DNA from 4 places in the Paenibacillus sp. SAF-068 genome. Region 1 is predicted to be linked to each of the others. Evidence: predicted binding sites of a transcription regulator. Region 1 holds the regulator's gene; each other region holds the start of a gene.
What was found. Region 1 encodes LexA, which represses DNA repair genes until DNA is damaged. Its sites were predicted from a motif close to CGAACATATGTTCG; they were not measured.

Region 2: addB (helicase-exonuclease AddAB subunit AddB) is a predicted target of LexA. The motif match lies at 1,922-1,935, and genes of this name have one in related genera.
Region 3: recA (recombinase RecA) is a predicted target of LexA. The motif match lies at 1,415-1,428, and genes of this name have one in related genera.
Region 4: ACTHPG_RS10730 (DNA polymerase IV) is a predicted target of LexA. The motif match lies at 1,830-1,843, and genes of this name have one in related genera.

The regions. Positions count from the first base shown of each region.
Region 1 covers NZ_JBQCJX010000001.1:2,822,516-2,825,733, forward strand. Annotated here, with positions in the region: gene ACTHPG_RS12150 (hypothetical protein) at 1-380, opposite strand, end outside; gene ACTHPG_RS12155 (DUF896 domain-containing protein) at 506-715, opposite strand; gene ACTHPG_RS12160 (LysM peptidoglycan-binding domain-containing protein) at 811-1,188, opposite strand; gene lexA (transcriptional repressor LexA) at 1,491-2,117, shown strand; gene ACTHPG_RS12170 (aldehyde dehydrogenase) at 2,220-3,218, opposite strand, start outside.
Region 2 covers NZ_JBQCJX010000002.1:482,909-486,126, forward strand. Annotated here, with positions in the region: gene ACTHPG_RS16130 (class I SAM-dependent rRNA methyltransferase) at 402-1,778, shown strand; gene addB (helicase-exonuclease AddAB subunit AddB) at 2,000-3,218, shown strand, end outside.
Region 3 covers NZ_JBQCJX010000001.1:1,485,115-1,488,332, forward strand. Annotated here, with positions in the region: gene ACTHPG_RS06625 (competence/damage-inducible protein A) at 1-1,254, shown strand, start outside; gene recA (recombinase RecA) at 1,498-2,562, shown strand; gene ACTHPG_RS06635 (regulatory protein RecX) at 2,839-3,218, shown strand, end outside.
Region 4 covers NZ_JBQCJX010000001.1:2,471,958-2,475,175, forward strand. Annotated here, with positions in the region: gene ACTHPG_RS10720 (hypothetical protein) at 1-225, shown strand, start outside; gene ACTHPG_RS10725 (glucose 1-dehydrogenase) at 691-1,479, shown strand; gene ACTHPG_RS10730 (DNA polymerase IV) at 1,890-3,107, shown strand; gene ACTHPG_RS10735 (YolD-like family protein) at 3,104-3,218, shown strand, end outside.

The DNA of each region.
Region 1 (3,218 bases):
TCGATTACAACTGTGCCAGGTTCAATTCTGAATTTGACAATGTCGTCAACTCCAATTGAACGTTCACGATTCCCTTTTGTCGTTATAATCCGATTACTGCTAATCTTGATGTATGGACGACGAAGCATGAAGATCACTGCCAAAAATACGTAGAGCAGCATCGTCACCCAATCCCAGGTTGTCATCGGAGCTTGTACAAGGAACGTGCTCATAAACAGATACAAAAAGGCGAGGCCAATCAAAAAAATAGGGAACAAAAGGCTGCGTCCCTTAAAGACTTCTTCACCTGGTGTACCTGTGATTGGTTGACCACTTTTTTTACGTTGCTGATTTAACTGCTTGGAATTTTTCTTAACCGTTCTCTCGAACGAACGCGACATGTGAATCCCCCTTATGTGTCTTTGTATCGGCTTACATAACTGTAAACCAACATTCCCGCCTATAAATTGCACACTCAGAATAACAGGAAGAAACCTAAATATCATAATGATATCATTAGGTTTCGTTAGTGTTTGAGTTTGCCTTGGTGGCCTTTGTCATTCTCATCATCAACAATCTCAATGGTATCCAGTTGTTGTCTGAAATTACTGCGAATATTACTTAAATAAATCTCTCTTAGCTCGGCACGTTCAGCAAGTTCTTCCTCTGACAATCCAGTGGACTTCTGCTTACGAGCCAATTCGTTAATGCGTGCTACCAGACTATCTATATCCAAGCTTGTCCCCTCCAAAAATACAAAGTCATATTAACTTTGCCATGATAAAGGCAGCTTGTCAAGCTGATACGCGCTAACACTCATTAATGTGCATTTTATTCTGTAAATTGCGGTAGCGCTAGTACTTGACCCACTTGGATGGAAGTCGTATGAAGTTGATTCACTTTCTTAATTGCTTCTATATAAATACGTGTATCCATATTCGTCGGTTTATGTTCCAAAGAAATACTCCATAATGTTTCCCCTTGTGAAACGGCTATCTTCCCTCCAGGCAGAACATCATTCTCATTGCCAGCAAATACAGTTAAAACAGTACTGCATCCAATAAATATAATCAAAGAGGTAATGGCTACCTTTAACATCCATGAAGATATCTTGAAACGCGCTAAAACCTTCTTATAGTTCCCTATGTTAGACTTCACCAGTTCCGAATTCATTGGTTTATAAATGCTTTGATAAGTAGAATATCTCATTAAATCCCCGCCTCCAAACGTTTGTTCCTATCTATTGAAATCAATATAACACGAACATTTGTTTTGTTCAATAGATTTTTAGAACAATTGTTCGCTTTTTTTTCAAAGGAGAAATATCTTATTTGAATTTCTTTTGCAACATTTGCACTTTTGCAGTATCACGCTCTGGCTTTTAGACAGATTCTGTTCTAAAAGTTAAAAAACCTTGATTATATGCCATTTTATTTAGAACTTATGTTTGTACGAACGGAGGTTCTATGTTATAATTTTCCCAAACGTTACTAAAATGGGGTTGATACGGTATGTCGAAGATATCCAGCAGGCAGCAGGCAATTCTGGAATTTATACGAAATGAAGTCCGGTTGAAGGGGTATCCTCCTTCCGTACGGGAGATTGGTGAAGCTGTTGGACTGGCTTCCAGCTCAACAGTACATGGACATTTGGATCGTTTGGAGAAAAAAGGTTTGATCCGACGCGACCCTACCAAGCCAAGAGCCATTGAGCTTTTGAGCCAGGAAGAATCGGAGCATTCACATCAGTTTGCTCACAGCGTTGCACGTATTCCTGTCGTTGGTAAGGTTACAGCCGGGGTTCCAATCACTGCAACCGAGAACATTGAAGACTACTTCCCTCTTCCTACACATTATGTAGGTGAACAGAAAGTGTTTATGCTTTCTGTAGTCGGAGATAGTATGGTGGAAGCAGGAATCGTTAACGGAGATTACGTCATTGTCCGTCAACAGCAAACTGCTGATAACGGTGATATTGTCGTTGCAATGACTGAAGACGATGAAGCTACAGTGAAAACGTTCTATAAAGAGAAAGATCATATTCGCCTTCAACCGGAGAATGCGACCTTCGAGCCTTTACGTTTGAAACACGTTAGTATTCTGGGTAAAGTCATTGGCCTTTTCCGAGATATTCATTAATATTTCACACGAGTAACCAAACCAGATGCAATGAAATACGAAAGAGGTTGTCCTGACGAGCAGGACAACCTCTTTTTTCATGCTTATATTTTTAACAGCTAATTATTCACTGCGTTTCAGAACACTTTTGTGGTGGGAGAACACATCAAAGCTCTGTTGTCCGTGATATGAACCCATTCCACTCTCTCCTACCCCACCAAACGGGAGATAATGCGATGTCATATGAGAGAGTGTGTCATTAATACATCCTCCACCGAAGGATACTTGATTTAGAACCTGATCCTGGAGTTGCTCATCTCTTGTGAAAAGATATAGTGCCAATGGTTTTGGCCGGCGAACAATCTCATCCAGCATGGGATTCAGATCACTGTACGTAAATACTGGAAGAATCGGACCGAAGATCTCTTCTTGCATAACAGGTGATTCCCAGTTTACATCTCCAAGTAAAGTCGGCTCAATCAGCAACTGCTCCCGCACAGAATGTCCACCTATCAGTGTTTGGCCGTCTGTGAGGAATTTCGACAATCGATCAAAGTTACGCGTGTTGACGATATGCGGAAAATCAGCATTCTGTAACACATCATCCCCAAATTTATCTTTGATCTCTGCGCCAATCAGATCAATCAATTTATCATGTACTTGTTCATGCACAAGCAAGTAATCCGGAGCAACGCAAGTTTGCCCTGCATTCAGGAACTTACCACGAACAATACGCTGGGCCACCAGCTTTAGATCTGCATCACTATGGACAATAGCAGGACTCTTACCACCCAACTCAAGAGTTACAGGAGTGAGATGCTCCGCAGCAGCTTTCATCACAATGCGACCAACACCTGTGCTGCCTGTGAAGAAAATATAATCAAACTTCTCTTTCAACAATGCTGTGCTGGCTTCGACTTCCCCTTCCATAACCGCGATATACTCCTGAGGGAAGATCTCCTGAATCAGATCATACGTCAGACGAGACACCGCTGGTGTTAATTCAGAAGGTTTGATCACTGCACAGTTACCGGCTGCAATTGCTCCAATCAGTGGACCAAAGGCCAGTTGGAAAGGATAGTTCCAAGGTGCAATAATAAGCGCCACTCCGTAAGGTTCCGG
Region 2 (3,218 bases), on a different contig from region 1:
GAAATCGAATCTGAGGAATCAAGCCGCAGTTGTATGGCGGTTATTATAGATTGTTGCTTTTGAGTAGGATAGTCCCCAAAAAAAACTCAAAATAACAGCGTCAAAGATTCGTGACCACTACATTATTCGTCCGTCGCTTGAAGTAAGAATTTAGCGCCGAAGTGCTCTTAATTGCCGCACCCCAATTCGAAAGATACGGTGATTCCTGCAAACGCAGCGAAGAAGACGAAATTGTTACCGAAGAAGCGAAGCGCTCGCCTTTATCCCCGGATTTTCCCTTTAAAAAAAGGAATCAAAAAAAATCTGGGGATAACAGTGATCAGAGGAACAATTCGTCGCCGTAGCGTCTCCTTTGCACCAAACCTATCTTTTCAACTAACTATGAAAGAAGTGGATCTACCTTGCCATCAGTTACACTCGAACGCAGTCGCAAAAAGCGGCTTGAACATGCACATCCATGGATTTTTAACAACGAAATTGCCTCGGTTGACGGAAACCCGGAGCCGGGAGATCTGGTCAATGTATTGAATCATCAAGGTCGCTATCTGGCGACAGGTTATTACAATCCCGCATCTCAGATCACGGTAAGGGTTGTAGCTTATCAACCCCTGGAGTCCGAACAGATGGATACGGCATTCTTTGCAGCGCGTTTCCGCGATTGCCTGCGTCATCGGGAGCGTTTTATCCAGAATGGAGAGGCGTATCGTCTCGTTTATGGCGAAGCTGATTTTTTGCCAGGATTAATCGTTGACCGATTCGGCAGCATCCTCGTTGTACAGTTGCTTACACTTGGCATGGATCATTGCCGTGAAGCCATCGTACAGGCACTCATTGAAGTGATGCAGCCGGAAGGCATATATGAGCGCAGTGATGTCTCGATTCGTGAGCTGGAAGGTTTGGAGCAGACCAAAGGCCCATTGTACGGAGATTGCCCGCGGCATGTCACTGTTACCGAGAATGGACTACTCATTAAAGTGGACATCGTGGAAGGACAGAAGACAGGTTACTTCTTCGACCAACGTGAGAATCGTGCAGCGATCGAACCGCTCATGAAGGGTTGGGGTTACAAGAGTGGAATCACACTTCAAATGACCGAGCAGGATGGCACAGAGCAGCTCTTGCCTGTGAATAAAAGCGGTAAGGTAGTTACATTCCCTTATTGGGATGGTGCCACCGTACTGGAGTGCTTCTCACACACGGGCAGCTTCACGCTAAATGCCTGCAAGTATGGAGCCAAGAAAGTGACTTGTCTTGATATTTCGGAGCATGCCATTGAAAGTGCACGAACGAATGTGGAACTGAACGGTTTCACCGACCGGGTCGAATTCGTAGTTGCTGATGCATTCCAGTACTTGCGTGAACAAGTGAAAGGACTGGACGAGCGTACCGCACGTGCGCGTGCTGGCGAACAAAAAGTAGATACATCCAAAGCGCTTGCAGCTGGCGGTAAAACATTTGATGTAGTGATCCTCGATCCTCCGGCGTTTGCCAAAACGAAATCAGCAGTCAAAGGTGCATGTCGTGGATATAAAGATATCAATCTGCAAGGAATGAAGCTGGTCAATGAGGGCGGATATCTGGTAACAGCCAGCTGTTCGTATCACATGCGTCCAGACCTCTTCCTGGATACGATTGCCGATGCCGCGGAAGATGCAGGCAAAGTGCTTCGTCTGATTGACTGGAAGGCAGCTGGTAAGGACCACCCGCAAATTTTGGGTGTGGATGAAGGACATTACCTGAAATTTGCTATTTTCGAAGTGCGCAGCAAAAAGAATTAGAAGAGTTTCTTTTCACATAATCTCTTGTGGGATAAAGTGAACGTTTATATGAATGATACTTTCGGTTAAAAGTCCACAGTGTGAACAGCTGCGGGCTTTTTGCCGTGTTAACGGAGAGAATCTCCGGATTTACCGGATAGTGGCAAACGTATGTTCCGAACCAAGTCAGATATGTTATACTGGGAATTAAAATCTTGTACGTGTGGTTTGGAGGATTAGACATGTCCGTTCGTTTTGTTATTGGCCGGGCAGGCAGCGGCAAAAGTTCGCTGATTACCCGGGAAATTACATCCTTGCTTCAAAAGGAGCCGCAAGGTAAACCTTTGATTTTACTTGTTCCCGAACAGAGTTCTTTTCGAACAGAGCAGGCATTGGTGTCTTCTGGAGCAATTAAAGGTACCATGCGTGCAGAAGTGCTCGGTTTTCGCCGATTAGCCTACCGTATAATGCAGGAAGCAGGCGGTTCTGCTCGTATTCCGATCGGAGCCGAAGGCAAAAAGATGTTGCTCTACAAAGTCATCCAGCGTCGTAAGGAAGAATTGAAGCTGTTTGGTGCATCCGGCAGCCAGCTGGGTTTTATAGGCGAATTAAATGACTTATATAGTGAGTTTAAACGTTATGAAGTTGATCCATCACTGCTGGAAGAAGGGCTGTCTGGAGGGTATACCTCATCCTCTTCCCCAATTCTGGAGGACAAGTTGCATGACTTGAATCTGATCTATCGTGACTATGAACAGGAACTGACCAATTTATATATTGATGATGAAGATACGTTGACCGAACTGACAGAGCGTTTGTCGGAAAGTACATTGCTGCAGGATGCTCAGATCTGGATTGATGGTTTTCAGGGATTTACGCCACAGGAGATGAGTGTGATCGGTCGCCTGATGTTGCAGTGCTCTTCCGTGACGATTGCACTGACATTGGATCGTGTATATGATCATGGTGCTCTGCCTGGAGAACTGGAACTGTTCTACCCCACGGCGAGTGCCTACGCGCGTCTGAAAGGAATGGCTGAAGAACTGGGTGTACCGAGCGATATCACCGTGTTGGATTCAGAGACTCCACCGAGATACAAGGATCGTCCGGGACTTGCTCATCTGGAGGCTGGCTTTGACCGTCGAATCCGGTGGAAAGGTGAGGGTCTGGATTCCGGAATCCGCCTGATTGCAGCGGAGAACCGTCGAGCTGAGATGGAGGGAGCACTTCGTGAGATGCGGCGCCTGGCGCAAAACGAAGGTGCGCGATATCGGGATATGGCGGTACTTGTTCGTCAGCTGGATACCTACGCGGATATAGCTGAACCGTTATTCAGGGACTATGGCGTACCTGTCTTTCTGGACCGCAGAAGAAATGAACTTCATCATCCATTATCCGAGTTTATCCGTTCCGCACTGGATATGGTTCGTCGCCACTGGCGTTACGAGGATGTATTTCGCT
Region 3 (3,218 bases), 1.3 Mb from region 1:
AAGGCAGAAATCATTGCAGTTGGCACAGAGCTACTGCTTGGACAAATCGTCAATACCAATGCCAGATACCTATCCCGTGAATTGGCTGCGATGGGGATCGATGTATATTTCCAAACGGTGGTTGGGGATAACCTGAACCGACTTAGTGAAGCTATTCGCATTGCGCAGGGCCGTGCAGACGTTATTTTATTTTCCGGTGGCATTGGACCTACCCAAGATGATCTGACCAAGGATGCGCTCGCAGCTGTGCTTAACCGAAAACTGCATACAGATCGAATGGCTATGGACAAAATTGAGAGCTTTTTCAGAGATCGTAATGTGGACATGACAGAGAATAACCGACGTCAGGCGATTGTTATTGATGGTGGCACACCTCTGGCTAATGAAACAGGCCTTGCGGCGGGAAATGCGATTTCTGATAATGATAAACATTATGTTGTGATGCCTGGACCTCCTAAAGAGCTGATTCCAATGTTTGAACAGGAAGTCAAGCCTTGGCTGTTCCAGCATGTACTCACGGAAGAGATGCCGATCTATTCCCGAATGCTCAAATTCGCAGGTATTGGTGAATCTGCTCTAGAGGATCGACTCCTGGATCTGATTGACGCACAGACAGACCCTACGATTGCTCCTTACGCGAGCGAAGGCGAAGTTACTGTACGTGTCTCCACCAAGGCTGCGAGCGAGGGAGAGGCAAAGCTGAAGCTTGATGCGATGGAGGTTCAGATTCGGGAGCGTTTGACAGAACATCTCTACGCGAACGAGGATGTGCCTATAGAGTATACGATTGTAACCATGATGTCTGACATGGGGCTGACACTTAGCGCTGCTGAGAGCTGTACAGGAGGGCTTGTCATGCAAAGTCTGACTTCTGTACCCGGAAGTGCCTCAATGCTCAAAGGTGGAATCGTGTGTTACTCCAATGAAATCAAAGAAAAGCTGCTGAATGTGCCTCATGATTATCTGGAAGGTGAAGATGCGCCTGGGGCGGTAAGTCCGGAGGTTGCCAAAGTACTTGCTGAGCAGATTCGCATGATTGGCGATGCTGATTTTGGCCTGGCTGTTACCGGTGTGGCTGGACCGGGATATTCGGAACGCAAACCGCCCGGACTTGTCTTCATCGCTCTTGCTGAACGTGGAAAAGAGACGGAAATCCATGAGCTGCGTATTAATGGTAATCGCGAGACGGTTCGTATTCGTTCAGCCAAAGCAATTCTCTATCGCCTATGGCAAAAACTTGTGGCAATGGATTGATTAGTTAATCACTTTGATTGCATTTGGAACTCCAAACAGGTATAATTAAGAAAGACGGAAGAACCGTAGAATTAGGCTTTACAGCCTTGTTTACGGTTCTTTTTTCTGTTTAATGGAAAGTTTCCTTGAGGAAGAGGCGCCTCGGCCTTTACAAAAAAAACGAATGTATGTTCGAAAAAAAGCTTGGCAAACGTGTTAAAACAAGGTATCATTATCTTATAAACAGTAAAGGGTGTGAGCTTATTGTCAGACCGTCGTGCCGCGCTTGATATGGCGCTCCGTCAAATAGAGAAGCAATTTGGTAAAGGATCCATCATGAAACTGGGTGAGTCCACTCATATGAACGTGGAAATTATTCCCAGTGGTTCCTTGGCTTTGGATATTGCATTAGGAACAGGCGGCTTGCCTAAAGGCCGTATTGTTGAAATATATGGACCTGAATCTTCAGGTAAAACAACTGTCGCATTGCATGCGATTGCTGAAGTACAACGTGTTGGTGGACAAGCAGCATTTATCGATGCCGAGCATGCTCTTGATCCTCAATATGCAAGCAAATTGGGCGTTAACATTGACGAATTGCTTCTATCTCAGCCAGATACGGGTGAGCAAGGGCTGGAAATTGCAGAAGCTCTTGTACGCAGTGGTGCAGTAGATATCGTCGTTATTGACTCTGTAGCTGCATTGGTTCCAAAAGCAGAGATCGAAGGCGAAATGGGTGATTCACACGTTGGTTTGCAAGCACGTTTGATGTCTCAGGCGCTACGTAAATTGTCTGGTGCAATCAGCAAATCTAAAACAATTGCAATCTTCATTAACCAGCTTCGTGAGAAAGTCGGCGTTATGTTTGGTAACCCGGAAACAACACCTGGTGGTCGTGCTCTGAAGTTTTATTCTACAGTACGTCTGGATGTGCGTCGTATTGAGAGTATCAAATCAGGCAATGACATGATCGGTAACCGGACTCGTATTAAAGTTGTGAAAAACAAAGTGGCGCCTCCGTTTAAACAAGCGGAAGTGGATATCATGTATGGCGAGGGTATTTCAAGAGAAGGCAGTATCATCGACATTGGTACAGAGCTGGACATCGTTAATAAAAGTGGTGCATGGTACTCTTACGAAGGTGAGCGTTTAGGACAAGGCCGTGAGAACGCGAAGCAGTTCATGAAAGAGCATAAAGACATTGCTGAGATCATTGAACAAAAAATTCGGGTAGCTAGTAACTTGACTACCGCAGTTCCTGTACCAACTAGTGAAGAGCAACAAAAAGAAGCAGAAGAAGAACAAGAATTGTTTGAAATCAACGAGTAATCTCTCGAATCCTCCCTTGTAGGGAGGATTCTGAGGGGGTTCCACGGACTCCGTAAATTTATCTGATTGAGCTTGCATCAATCTGGATAATGGATTGTAGTGGGATTGCTCTTGCTGTCCAACAGCCCCTGTCCCAATGGACAGGGGCTGTTGGTACGCTAACTGTGGAGATGAAGGCCGGGCTGAGTTCCCGGCCTTTTATATTAGCGTTTTCGTCTTAATTGCAGAGATGCTTGGCGTAGTCAGAATGAACATGTTATGAAAGGGGAGACCTGAATGAACCAACATGACGAGGATTTATATGAAGAAGCAGAACAGGACGGCCTATCCCAATTTCCGGACAACGAAGAACTTGTTATTACACGTGTAGAACGAACGAAGCACAGGCAAGCTCGTTATCGAATCACGTTTGGCATCCACTCCATTACAGTTCTTGAAGATGTGATGATTAAATACAGGATGACGCAAGGCAATACCTTTATGAAAAAGGATCTGGAAGAGATCATTGTAGCTGACGAGCGACAGCGGACGTATGCACAGTCTTTGCGCTTTTTGGAGCATAAGCCGCGTAGTCGCCATGAATTAAGTCAGAAACTTCGTCAGAAGGAGTTTGCTTCCCCTTTGATTGAAGAGACGCTGGATCGACTTGAGCGGGA
Region 4 (3,218 bases), 350 kb from region 1:
ATTGAAATCACAGATCCCAAGTACGCGACAGTCCGAAACATTAAAGCAGGAGACAGTCTGGACACACTCAAAAATGCCTACCCAGAGGGGAAACTCCTTGGTGATGGAGCTCCAGATGAGGAGGATGACTTCCGTTACGAGCCATCCAATTATGTGGATGTGATGTCGTTTCATATCAAGGATGCCAAGGTGGAGAGCATTCAGATCTACAGCCTTCTGGACTAATATCAATGTTGGTAAGCCATTCATACGATTCACCTTTCATACCTGAATAAAAATTAAAAGTTAACCCTCATGCATATCCTGAAAAGGAGTATTGAGGGTTAACTTCGTTTTAGGACTTTTAAATGAAGCGCTGCTTGGGCAAATGAAGAAGTAAAACATGAGCAACAATCGATGATTTTGCAGCATTAGATAACATTCCATGAATACATATTATTTTTCCAAAAAGGATACCATCCGGAAGCGGGATTGCCTCATAGTGGAATCATGAAATTGCCCATACGATGGGAAAAGTAATCGGACAAGAAGCAGCTGCAGCGGATACTTTGATTGTTCTGATACCTGCGGTAAATTCAAATGGGATCGACAGTTCCAATATCATCGATAACAAATGTTTACTTTTGCTTACTTGGGTGAATATAAGGTTATGCAAGGGTTCGTTAATTCATTAATAAAGGAGTATTGATCATGAGTAAACGTTTTGAGTCGAAAGTTGTTTTGATTACTGGAGCAGGCTCAGGTCTGGGACAAGCAGCAGCACTTGAAATCGCAAAAGATGGTGCCAAGCTGTCTCTCGTTGACCTTAATCAACCTGCACTTGAAGAGACCAAAAAATTGATTCTGGAAGTTGCACCTGAGACAGAAGTTCTTCTCCTTACTGCTGATGTATCAGATGAGCAAGCTGTTCAAAAATATGTAGATGATACGGTCCAAAAGTTCGACCGCATCGATGCTTTCTACAACAATGCGGGGATCGAGGGTACACAGGCTCCTACAGCTGAATATGACAGTAAAGTGTTTGACAAAGTCATTGACATTAACCTCAAAGGTGTCTTTTATGGCATGAAATACGTTCTTCCAGTGATGAAAGAACAACAATCCGGTTCGATTGTCAATGTCGCATCGGTTGGCGGAATTCGCGGAGTTCTGAATCAGGCGGCATATGTCGCAAGTAAACACGCGGTATCGGGTATGACAAAAAATGCAGCAATCGAGTACGGACAATATAACCTGAGCATCAACGCGATCGCTCCAGGGGCGATTATGACTGCGATGGTCGTGGGTTCCCTTAAACAAATTGGTGGCGAAGAAGGATGGGAAGAAGCCGGCAAAGAATTTGTTAGCGTAAACCCTAAGAGACGTTTTGGTAAACCAGAAGAAGTAGGTCGTCTTGTTTCCTTCCTGCTATCCGGCGAATCCGAATTTATTAATGGTGCTGTCATTCCTATTGATGGTGGACAATCGAACCAATACTAATCACTTGAAAACTCTTTTTAGGCAATGTAATGATAAGGACTCCTAAAATGAAGAAAAAGAGCAAGTCATCCAGAGATGGCTCGCTCTTTTTTTCGTTGAAAGACAATGATCGACGGTTCTTCACATTCTGATGCACCGATTGCCAGCTTTCGAAAAATAGAGCCGTTGACAAAAGGGGTTACACAGGTCACCACCTAAAGGTGGATGCCAACGAACAGAATCCTGGAACTGCACAATTCTATAGCAAAATGGGGTTGGTACAAATTGAATGCTCCGAATTTGATGGTCGTATGCCTAATATAAATATTTACCTCTTGCATAAAGAACGTGTGTTCGGTTTATAATATATACAAACATACGTTCTCAAATGTACAGGAGTGATTTCAGTGTGGACTAAGCAGCGAACCATCATGCTCATTGATATGCAGAGCTTTTATGCTTCAGTCGAAAAGGCAAAAATGCCCCAATACAAAAATAGACCACTCGCCGTTGCAGGCGATCCAGCAAGACGTTCTGGCATTATCCTTGCCGCTTGTCCATTGGCCAAAGCTAAAGGTGTATCTACCGCGGAACCACTCTGGCAGTCTCTTCAGAAATGCCCTGAATTGATCATTGTAAAACCTCACATGCAAGAATACATCGAAGTTTCCACCCAAATCATGTCCATTATTGAGGAATTCACCGATCTGGTCGAGCCGTACAGTATAGACGAATTATTTGCTGATGTTACAGGGTCTATGCATCTATTTGGTAATGATCCAATCGATCTGGCCAAACAAATTCAAGACAAAATCTATAATGAAACAGGGGTCTACGCCAGAGCAGGCATTGGTGAAAACAAAATTATCAGTAAATTATGCTGCGATATGATTGCTAAAAAAGCGGTGGGTGGCATTTTTCACTTAAAGAAAGAGGAGTTACATCTTCACATTGGAGATAAGCCGATCCGCGATATGTGGGGAATTGGCTCAAGAATGGAAAAACATCTATGGAAGATGGGCATCCGAACCATTAAAGACCTGGCGAATACGCCTCTTACCAAATTAAGAAGCAAGTGGGGCGTTAATGGAGAAGTCATCTGGAGAGTCGCCAATGGACTCGATAATTCGCCGGTAACGGTCAACACGCACAGTACACAAAAGGATATCGGAAACGGAATGACCCTGCCTAGAGATTTCTCAGAAGCATGGGAGATCGAAGTAGTTATCCTCGATATCTGTACAGAAGTGTGCAGAAGAGCCCGTAAAAAAGGGCTGATGGGTAGTGTCATATCTGTGAGTGTATCAGGAGCAGATTTTGATCACCCAACTGGTTTTCACAGGCAGGTTAAACTGTCTGATCCTACAAACATAACCGTTGATGTGTGCAAGATCGCCAAACGCATATTCCATCAACACTGGGATGGGCAACCGGTGCGCCGTGTAGGCGTATCCCTGTCTCAATTATCCGACGCGGATACATATCAACTATCTTTCTTCGATGATCAAGAGCAGAAACGAGCCATTGATCAGGTGATGGACGACATTAAGGATCGATTTGGCGACATTGCCATTCTGCGAGCGAGCTCCATTACGGCTGCGGGTCAAGCAATCGATCGAGCATCTAAAATTGGGGGGCATTACAAATGAGCAAAAAACTTGAGGCCAATGGATTATGGGAATCGAGCCGCATGATGCTTCCACAACATAAAGAACGAATTATACAGCATCGTACTCACATTCACTATCAAACGAAACCTA